One region of the Streptomyces siamensis genome, then DNA from elsewhere that is predicted to be linked to it. Evidence: riboswitches for the same ligand, from Rfam matches in the RefSeq annotation. Region 1 holds a riboswitch; the other holds the start of a gene.
What was found. A riboswitch is a leader RNA that binds a small molecule or an ion and turns the genes downstream of it on or off. The one in region 1 is predicted to bind cobalamin.
Positions count from the first base shown of each region.

Region 2: it holds a riboswitch for cobalamin, as region 1 does, so the genes downstream of both, metE (5-methyltetrahydropteroyltriglutamate--homocysteine S-methyltransferase) here and ABEB03_RS19970 (ribonucleoside-diphosphate reductase subunit alpha) in region 1, are expected to answer to the same signal.

Region 1 is NZ_BAABKB010000013.1:280,340-285,563, reverse strand. Features, by position in the region: gene ABEB03_RS19970 (ribonucleoside-diphosphate reductase subunit alpha) at 1-1,871, opposite strand, end outside; cobalamin riboswitch at 2,007-2,145, opposite strand; gene ABEB03_RS19965 (GNAT family N-acetyltransferase) at 2,220-2,744, opposite strand; gene mctP (monocarboxylate uptake permease MctP) at 2,891-4,489, opposite strand; gene ABEB03_RS19955 (DUF3311 domain-containing protein) at 4,486-4,809, opposite strand; gene ABEB03_RS19950 (GntR family transcriptional regulator) at 5,015-5,224, opposite strand, start outside.
Region 2 is NZ_BAABKB010000031.1:44,705-49,928, forward strand. Features, by position in the region: gene ABEB03_RS33055 (GNAT family N-acetyltransferase) at 1-205, shown strand, start outside; partial or broken gene ABEB03_RS33060 (short-chain fatty acyl-CoA regulator family protein) at 553-879, opposite strand; partial or broken gene ABEB03_RS33065 (3-hydroxyacyl-CoA dehydrogenase family protein) at 892-1,254, shown strand; cobalamin riboswitch at 1,443-1,663, shown strand; gene metE (5-methyltetrahydropteroyltriglutamate--homocysteine S-methyltransferase) at 1,830-4,148, shown strand; gene ABEB03_RS33075 (hypothetical protein) at 4,389-5,224, shown strand, end outside.

The DNA.
Region 1 (5,224 bases):
CACTCGTACACGCCCGCGATGGACGCGATGGTGGCGGTGGGCGCGATGGCGAGCAGCAGCGCGTTGCGCATGCCGACCGCGGCGATGCGTTCCCGCAGTGCCGCCCAGCGCTCCGGCCAGGTCAGCTCGGCGTCGAAGTGGTCGGGGTGCAGCACACCGCGGGCCGTACGGGTCTTCTCCCAGGCCGGCAGCGGGCCGTTGCGCTCGGCGAGGTCCGCGGAGGCCTCGTACGCGGCGAGCATGATGCGCTCGGCGATCCGCGTGGACAGCGCCTTCGCCTCGGCCGAGTCGAAGGGCAGCCGCAGCTTGAAGAAGACGTCCTGGAGGCCCATCGCGCCGAGGCCCACCGGGCGCCACCTGGCGTTGGAGCGGCCCGCCTGCTCGGTCGGGTAGAAGTTGATGTCGACGACCCGGTCCAGGAACGTCACGGCCGTGCGGACGGTCTCGTCCAGCCGCTCCCAGTCGATGTCGCCGTCGCTCACGAAGGCACCGAGGTTGACCGAACCGAGGTTGCAGACCGCCGTCTCCCCGTCGTCCGTGACCTCCAGGATCTCGGTGCACAGGTTCGAGGAGTGGACGGTGTGGCCCGGCTCGGCGGTCTGGTTGGCGGCGCGGTTGGCGGCGTCCTTGAAGGTCATCCAGCCGTTGCCGGTCTGTGCGAGGGTGCGCATCATCCGGCCGTACAGGTCGCGGGCCGGGATGGTCTTCCGGGCGAGCCCGGCCTCCTCCGCCTTGCGGTACGCGGCGTCGAACTCGTCGCCCCACAGGTCGACCAGCTCCGGCACGTCGGCCGGGGAGAACAGCGACCAGTCGCCGTTCTCGTTCACCCGGCGCATGAACTCGTCCGGGATCCAGTGCGCCAGGTTCAGGTTGTGCGTGCGCCGGGCGTCCTCACCGGTGTTGTCGCGCAGCTCCAGGAACTCCTCGATGTCGGAGTGCCAGGTCTCCAGGTAGACGGCCGCCGCGCCCTTGCGCCGGCCGCCCTGGTTCACCGCGGCGACCGAGGCGTCGAGGGTCTTCAGGAACGGGACGATGCCGTTGGAGTGCCCGTTCGTGCCGCGGATCAGCGAACCGCGCGAACGGATGCGGGAGTACGACAGCCCGATGCCGCCCGCGTGCTTCGAGAGCCGGGCCACCTGGTGGTAGCGGTCGTAGATGGAGTCGAGCTCGTCCAGCGGGGAGTCGAGGAGGTAGCAGGACGACATCTGCGGGTGCCGCGTACCGGAGTTGAAGAGCGTCGGGGAGGAGGGCAGGTAGTCGAGGCGGCTCATCAGCCGGTAGAGCGCGGAGACTTCGTCCACGGAGCGGACGCTGTCGTCCTCGGCGAGACCCGACGCCACCCGGAGCATGAAGTGCTGGGGCGTCTCGATCACCCGGCGGGTGATCGGGTGGCGGAGCAGATAGCGGCTGTGCAGGGTGCGCAGGCCGAAGTAGCCGAAGCGGTCGTCGCCCTCGACGTCGACGAGCGCGTCGAGGCGGGCCGTGTGCAGGCGGACGAACTCCGCCGTACGGTCCGCGACAAGACCTTCGCGGTGGCCGACGGCGACCGACTCGGAGAAGGACGCGACGCCCTGCGAGGCGGCCTCGGCCGCGATGCTGATCGTCAGCAGCCGGGCGGCCAGCCGCGAGTACGCGGGGTCCTCGGAGATGAGTCCCGCCGCCGCCTCGGTGGCCAGCTCACGCAGCTCCGCCTCGTCGGCCCGGGCGGACCGGCCGCGCAGCGCGGCGGCAGCGACCCGGCCGGGGTCGGCGTCGGGGAGGTCGGCGGTGAGATCGGTCAGGATCCGCAGCAGCGCGGTACCGGGACCGTCCGTCTCCACCGGGGCCTGCTGCGCTGACGCTGAAGCCGGATCGGCTGGCGCGATGGTCACGTGGGGCTCTCCCTCGCTCGGCACGGGGCCTGTCGGGAGGCACGGAGGCACACGGGGGCGCTGACCGGAGGGCAGCGCACCGCGTCCACCGGCCCATTCCGCGAGGCCCGGACGTCGTCGGCACCCGGGCCGGACGGCCGGGGTGCGCTGCCGGCAGGTCCTCGGACTGAAGCCAGCGCGTGCAGGCGGATACGCGAACACGCACAAGTACACCGTTGCGGGACAGTTCCGGATTCGCACCGGATTCCCCTGCGGCGACAGCGAGCATGAGCATACATCTTGTGCCGGGCTGCGGGACCACCCCCACATGTTGTGTCGTGTCGGCTTCGGAGGGTGGCAGGAGAGCTGTCAGAGCGTCAGTTCGTAGGTGAGGAGCCTGATGTCGTCCAGCTCCGGGATCGGGTTCCAGTCGCGGTCCGGGGTGCGGGTGAAGCCGAGGCGCTCGTAGATCCGGTGGGCGGCGTGCATGGAGTGCTGGGTGGACAGCACGATGCGTACGCAGCCCTCCGTGGCCCGTGCGCGGTCGACGCAGGCGCGGACGAGTGCCTCCCCGGCACCCCGGCCGCGTGCCTCGCGGGCGACCGCGAGCATGCGGATCTCGGCCTCGCCGGGGCGGGCGATGTCGGCCATGGCGCCGCCGCGCGGCACGAAGGTCACCCCACCCAGCAGCCGCTGCGTGCCGGGCGTGGAGTCGCGTTCGACCGCGACGAGCACGTCGGCCGCGGCGGCGCGCTTGGCCACGTCCCGCAGCTCTCCGAGGTACGCGTCGCTCTCCCCGAAGTCGAGCAGTCCGTCGCCGAGATAGGCCTGGGCGGTGATCTCGCCGAGGCCCGGGTACTCCTCGGGACGCGCGACGCGGATGACTGTGTCCATGCGCACAGTCTGTGGGAGATCGCGCGGGAGGGCCGCCGAATTCCCAGGGGCTGGGACCTGTCACCGTACGACGGCAGGACCGCGGGCGCGAAAAGACCGCGGCGCCCCCCTGACCGAGGGGCGCCGCGGAGTGTGGAACCGCCGGGTCAGTGGGCCGCCACCGGCAGCTCCACCTCGACCCCCGGGTCGCCCGCGTCCGCCGTGTAGTCCTCGGCGGACGTCTCGTCGACGCCGTCCGGGGCCTTGAACGCACGCAGCGCGAAGGTGAGGACGACCGTCACGACCACGTTCAGGGTGAACGCCGTGAAGCCGATGTAGCCGATCTCCCCGATGCCGGGGATCTCCTTGGCGCTGCCGCCGAAGTGCTTCTGCGTCGGCGAGGCCACCCCGTACGCGGCGATCGTGCCGTAGAGCATGCCCACGGCCCAGCCGACGAGGAGCGCCCAGCGGTGGAACCAGCGGGTGAACAGGCCGCCGACCAGGGCCGGGAAGGTCTGCAGGATCCAGATGCCGCCCAGGAGCTGGAAGTTGATGGCGACCGTCTTGTCCATGGTGAGGACGAAGACCAGCGCGCCCACCTTCACCAGCAGGGAGACCAGCTTGGAGACCTTGGTCTCCTGCTGCGGAGTGGCGTCCGGCTTGATGAAGTCCTTGTAGATGTTGCGCGTGAAGAGGTTCGCGGCGGCGATCGACATGATGGCCGCGGGGACCAGCGCGCCGATGCCGATGGCCGCGAAGGCCACACCCGCGAACCAGTCCGGGAACATGTTCTCGAACAGCTGCGGGATCGCGAGCTGGCCGTTGGTGACCTTCACCCCGGCCGCGATCGCCATGAACCCGAGCAGCGCGAGCAGGCCCAGCATCAGCGAGTACAGCGGGAGGATCGTGGTGTTGCGGCGGATCACCTCGCGGCTGCGGCTGGACAGCGTCGCCGTGATCGAGTGCGGATACATGAACAGCGCGAGTGCCGAGCCGAGCGCGAGCGTGGCGTAGGTCCACTGGCCCGCCTCGGGAGGCACGAGCCCGCCCGCGCCGGCCGCGGTGTACTTGTCGCCCGCCGCCTTGAAGATCTCGTCGAATCCGCCCAGCTTGATCGGGATGTAGATGATGGCCACCGCGATCACGATGTAGATCAGGGTGTCCTTCACGAACGCGATCAGGGCGGGGGCACGCAGGCCCGAGGAGTAGGTGTAGGCGGCCAGCACACCGAAGGCGATGAGCAGCGGAAGGTCCTTGACGAACCAGTTGGTGTTGTCGCCGCCGCCCACGCCCATCACGTCCAGGACGGCCTGGATGCCGACCAGCTGGAGCGCGATGTACGGCATGGTCGCCAGGATGCCGGTGATCGCCACGGCCAGGGACAGACCCTTGGAGCCGAAGCGGCCGCGAACGAAGTCGGACGTCGTCACGTATCCGTGCTTGTGGGACACCGACCACAGGCGCGGCAGGAAGGTGAAGATCAGCGGGTAGACCAGGATCGTGTACGGCACGGCGAAGAAGCCGGCCGCGCCCGCCGCGTAGATGGCGGCCGGTACGGCCACGAACGTGTACGCGGTGTACAGGTCGCCGCCGAGCAGGAACCAGGTGATCCAGGTTCCGAACGACCTTCCGCCCAGGCCCCATTCGTCGAGGCTGTGCTCGTTGTCGGCCTTGCGCCAGCGCGCGGCCAGGAACCCTACGACCGTGACGGCCAGGAAGAAGAAGATGAAGACGCCGAGTGCGACGCCGTTGACGCCGTCCTTCATGCTCCGGCACTCCCCTCGGCGGATGCTTCGGCACCCTCGGCAAAGGCCGGGGCGCCCTTGGTGGAAGTGCGGGTGGCGGCGGAGGCGCGGGCCCGCTGGTCACGCCGCCACAGCTGGTACGCGACCATCGTGAGCGCCGTCGAGATGAGCACCCACGCCATCTGGTACCAGTAGAAGAACGGGATGCCTATGAAGGCCGGGTCGGCCTTGGCGTAGGAGCCGACCCACAGCATCGCCACGAACGGCGCGAGCAGACACAGGGCGATCACCACGCGAACCGGCGTGACCACCGGTGGTTTCACTTCAGGCACATCTGACATACGGCGACTCCGTCCCCTCGCTGATCACCTGTGTAACGCGCAGGCAATCTAGGCGACGGCGTCAGTAAAGCGGAACCCCTCGTCCGCATATCGGTCCCCAACAGCAATGAGACCGCGACGCCCCGTCAACTCGACAGCGCCCGGAGCGGCGTCCCGGACGCCGCTCCCGACGGGGTGCGCACCCCCCTGGTCCTGGGGTGGCGGGCTAGTCCTGAGGGCGCTTGAGGCGGGCCACGAACTTGTACCGGTCGCCCCGGTACACCGAGCGCACCCACTCCACCGGCTCGCCCTGCTTGTCGAGCGAGTGGCGGGAGAGCATCAGCATGGGCAGGCCGACGTCGGTGCCGAGCAGTCCTGCCTCGCGCGGGGTGGCCAGCGAGGTCTCGATGGTCTCCTCGGCCTCGGCGAGATGGAC
Region 2 (5,224 bases), on a different contig from region 1:
AGGCTTCGAGGAACTCGACCTCCACCGGATCTATGCCACCTGCGACCCGCGCAACCGTGGGTCGGCTCGGGTGCTCGTCAAAATCGGCATGACATGGGAGGGGCGGCTTCGTCACACCGCGTTGATTCGGGACGGCTGGCGAGACTCTGAGATGTTCAGCATCGTCGAGGACGAGTGGCGCGCGGCTACCCGACCCGGTATCTGACGGAACAGCCGTGAAGAGACGGCTGCCCCTGCAGCGGCAGCTCGGACCCGAGGCGGCGTCTGTGGATGGTCAGCGGCTCGGTCACGCGACCAGCGGGGGTGAACCGAACGTCCGCTGCGGAGCAGGCCGGCGTAGGACGCACGAACGGGACTACCCCTGCGTGCGGCACCGCCGACCCGTCATCACATGACGCAAGGGCTCCTCAAAGGATCCGTGGGGCGAGGTCGCTGCGAGTCGGAACACCTACGTCGGTCGGTCGGCGTGGTGACGGCGCGGCTGATCCTCCGGCTTGCTCAAGCGCCGTGGAATCGCTGGGCTCTTGTCGGCGACCGTGTCACGTCCGGCGATCAGCCGTATGAGGAGGAACCAGTGTCGACGTGGTCCGAGTCCGAAACGGGGTACGGCACGAACGTGCTGCTGTTCTGATCGACGAGGAGCTGATGGCCGAGGGGAGGCGCGGCTCGTTGGGAGCAGTCGAGGCGCTCGCAGACGCGGCAGCCCATGCCGATGGGGGTGGCGGCGGACGCGTTGGTGAGGTCGAGGCCGTCCGAGTAGACAAGGCGGTGGGCGTGGCGGATTTCGCAGCCGAGGCCGATGGCGAAGGTCTTGCCGGGTTCGCCCCAGCCGCCGCGGTGCCGGGTGACGACTCGTGCGGTCCACAAGTAGCGCTGCCCGTGACCTGCACGGTCGAGGACTTCGCGACCCGTGTGCTCGGCAAGACCGTGATCCGGTCCCAGGACCGGGCAGGCTTCGTCGTCAACGCGCTGCTCATCCCCTACCTGCTGTCCGCGATCCGGATGGCAGAGTCCGGCCTCGCCACGGCCGCCGACATCGACGCCGGCATGGAGCTGGGCTGCGCTCACCCGATGGGCCCGCTGAAACTCGCGGACCTGATCGGTCTGGACACCGTCGCCTCGATCGCCGAGTCCCTCTACGACGAGTTCCGCGAGCCGCTCTACGCGCCATCGCCGCTGCTCCACCGGATGGTGCAAGCCGGACTGCTCGGCCGTCGGACCGGCAGGGGGTTCCACACCTACGACCAGGGCTGAGGACCTGGTAGGGCGCGGGCTGAGGGGCCCGTACCGCCGGCGGGACGAGGGTCCCGCGCGGTGTCACAAGGGAGGGGCGGGAGGCGCGAGTGCGGGCGCCTCCCGCCTTGTGGCGTTGCTGCCTTCGAGTGTCCCCCTTCACCATCCGGATGGTGGACGTGCCGCTTTCCCCGAACGCGGCACCCCGTAGGCTGACGGGAGCAGCTGGTTCGCCCCGTCCGCCAGACGGGATGCGTCGTAAGAGGGAACCCGGTGGGAATCCGGGACTGCCCCGCAGCGGTGAGCGGGAACGACCGCCGTCATACGCACTGGGCCCGAAGGAGGGTCTGGGAAGCGACGGCCAGTAGGTGTCCTCCTCGGTGAGGACGTGCCCGTGAGTCCGAAGACCTGCCAACTGCCCGCGCGCGAACCACTCGTGCGCGGACATTCCGGTGACCTCGAGGGCAGGTCGGCGTACACACCAGACGTTCGACCGTGCCTTGCCGCGCGGGGCCGTATCCGTCCGGTTCGTCACCCCTTCGCGCTCTCGTCCCGTCTCCGGAATCTCAGGGATTCATCTCGCGAAGGAGATCTCCGTGACAGCGAAGTCCGCGACCGCGGCAGCACGGGCCACCGTGTACGGCTACCCCCGCCAAGGACAGAACCGCGAACTGAAGAAGGCGATCGAGGGCTATTGGAAGGGCCGTGTCACCGCTGACGCCCTCCGAGCCACCGCCACCGACCTGCGCCGGACGCACTGGCGGCAACTGGCCGAAGCCGGCATCGACGAAGTGCCGACCGGTGACTTCTCGTACTACGACCACGTACTCGACACCACCGTCATGGTCGGCGCGATCCCCGCCCGCCATCGGGGCGCCGTCGCCGCGGACGCCCTGGATGGGTACTTCGCCATGGCGCGCGGCACCCAGGACGTCGCTCCGCTGGAGATGACGAAGTGGTTCGATACGAACTACCACTACCTGGTGCCTGAGCTGGGCCCGGACACGGTGTTCAACGCGGACTCGACCAAGCAGGTCGACGAGTTCAAGGAAGCCCTGGCCCTGGGGCTGACGGCCCGGCCCGTCCTCGTCGGGCCCGTCACCTACCTCCTGCTGGCCAAGGCCGCACAGGGCGTGGCCGCCGACTTCGACCCGCTCGTCCTCCTCGACAGCCTCCTTCCGGTGTATGCGAAGGTCCTCGCCGACCTGCGAGCCGCCGGCGCCACCTGGGTGCAGCTCGACGAGCCGGCCCTCGTGCAGGACCGCACCCCGGCCGCGCTGAACGCAGCGGCCCGCGCCTACCGCGATCTCGGCGCACGCACGGACCGGCCCAAGCTGCTGGTCGCCTCCTACTTCGACCGGCTCGGCGAAGCCCTGCCCGTGCTCGCCAAGGCGCCGGTCGAGGGCCTGTCCCTGGACTTCACCGGGGCGGCGGCCGCCAACCTCGAAGATCTCGCCGCCGTGGGCGGCCTGCCCGGCAAGCGCCTGGTCGCCGGTGTCGTCGACGGCCGCAACATCTGGGTGAACGACCTCGAGAAGTCACTCACGACGCTCGGCACCCTGCTGGGGCTGGCGGACCGGGTCGACGTCGCCACCTCCTGCTCCCTGTTGCACGTGCCGCTCGACGCCTCCGTAGAACGCGACATCGAGCCGCAGATCGTGCGCTGGCTCGCCTTCGCGCGGCAAAAGACACGGGAGGTCGTCACTCTGGCCCGGGGCATCGCCCGGGGCACCGACACGATCGCGGCCGAACTGGCCGCCAACCGGGCCGATCTGGCCTCGCGTGCAGGCTCACCGATCGCTCACGATCCGGCCGTGCGGGCGCGGGCCGCCGCCGTCACCGAGGCCGACGCCCGCCGCTCCCAGCCGTACCCCGAGCGGACGACCGCCCAGCGCGCCCGCCTCGGGCTGCCGCTGCTGCCGACCACCACGATCGGCTCCTTCCCGCAGACGAACGAACTGCGCACGGCACGCGCCGACCTGCGCGCGGGGCGCATCGACACGGGCGGCTACGAGGAGCGTGTCAAGGCCGAGATCCAGGAGGTGATCTCCTTCCAGGAGAAGGCCGGCCTGGACGTCCTGGTGCACGGCGAGGCCGAACGCAATGACATGGTCCAGTACTTCGCCGAGCAGCTCACCGGCTACCTCGCCACTCAGCACGGCTGGGTCCAGTCGTACGGCACGCGGTACGTCCGCCCGCCGATCCTGGCCGGTGACATCTCCCGCCCCGAACCCATGACGGTGCGCTGGACCACGTACGCACAGTCCCTCACGGGGCGTCCGGTCAAGGGCATGCTCACCGGGCCGGTCACCATGCTCGCCTGGTCCTTCGTCCGCGACGACCAGCCCCTCGGCGACACAGCCCGCCAAGTCGCCCTCGCGCTGCGCGACGAGGTGGGCGACCTGGAAGCCGCAGGGGCCTCGGTGATCCAGGTGGACGAGCCGGCGCTGCGCGAGACGCTGCCGCTGCGCACCGCCGACCGAGCCGCCTACCTCGGCTGGGCCACGGAGGCGTTCCGACTGTCCACGGCCGGTGTGCGCCCGGACACCCAGATCCATACGCACATGTGCTACGCCGAGTTCGGCGACATCGTCCAGGCCATCGACGACCTGGACGCCGATGTCATCAGCCTGGAGGCCGCCCGCTCCCACATGCAGGTCGCCCGTGAACTGGCCCGCCACGGCTACCCGCGCGAGGCCGGACCCGGTGTCTACGACATCCACTCCCCGCGCGTTCCGAGCGTCGAGGAGGCGGCCGAACTGCTGCGCACCGGGCTGAAGGCCATCCCCGCGGAACGCCTGTGGGTCAATCCCGACTGTGGCCTGAAGACCCGCGGTTGGTTGGAGACGCGCTCCTCCCTGGAGAACCTGGTCGCAGCCGCCCGCACGGTCCGCGGTGAGCTGTCCCCCTACTAGGCCGGTCGAGAGCAAAGGTCGGGGCGGGAGCGCTCCGGCCTTTGCCGAGCAAGCACGTCTTCTGCCTGACGGCGGGCTACGTGGCGCTCGGCCCCGGCCGCTGCCTGCCGTGTCGGGCACCTCGCCGAGCTGGGGCATCTTCTCACCCGCCTCTAACCCTACAGATCGTAGTGTCGATTTACAGTCCTACAGGCTGTAGGGGGTTCCAGCCCTGTGGTGAGAGACGACGAGAGGTGCACCATGGCCGACGGCTCGAACGCCACGACGACCCGGGAACGTCCCACCGGCCTTCCACTCCTCGCCACCTGGCTCAGCCGCGCCCAGGGGGAGCCCTGGCTCGCGGTGGTCGCAGCCACCTTCACGCTCGCCCAGCTGGTTCTGGTCCGCACGGGGCTCGGCTGGGACGAGACGGTCTACGTCAGCCAGGTCAGCGGCCGTATCCCCGCCGCCTTCTTCAGCGCGCCCCGCGCCCGGGGCATTTCCCTCCTCACGGCACCGATCGCATCGTGGTCCGACTCCACCGCCCTCCTCCGCGCCTACCTCGCGATCCTCTCCGGCCTGGCCCTGCATCTCGCGCTGCGCGTATGGCGGACCCACACCCGGCCGCACGTCCTGGCCCTTGCCGGTGCCCTGTTCGCCTCCTTGTGGGTCACGCTGTTCTACGGCCCGCAGGCCATGCCGAACTACTGGGTAGCCATCGGTGCCCTCGCCTGCGTGGGCTGCTTCGTACGTGTCCGCATGAACGGACGGGACCGGCCGGCGTGGTGGGGCGTGTTCATGGGCGCGGCACTGATGGCGTGGATGCGCCCGATGGACGCGGTCTACGTCGCTCTGCCACTGTTCGCCTTCGCCCTGCGCAGCCCGCGCCTTCTCGCCGTGATGGCTGCCGGACTGCTGGCCGGCGCAGGGGAGTGGGTGGCAGAGGCGTACGCGAGCTACGGCGGCCTCACGCATCGCCTGGCCGACGCCTCCCGCATCCAGGGTGGCCTCGGCTGGCATCTCGCCGCCGTCGATCAACTCCGCAGCCTCGGCGGCCGTACCCTCTGCCGCCCCTGTACCGGGCCACTGCCCGACCC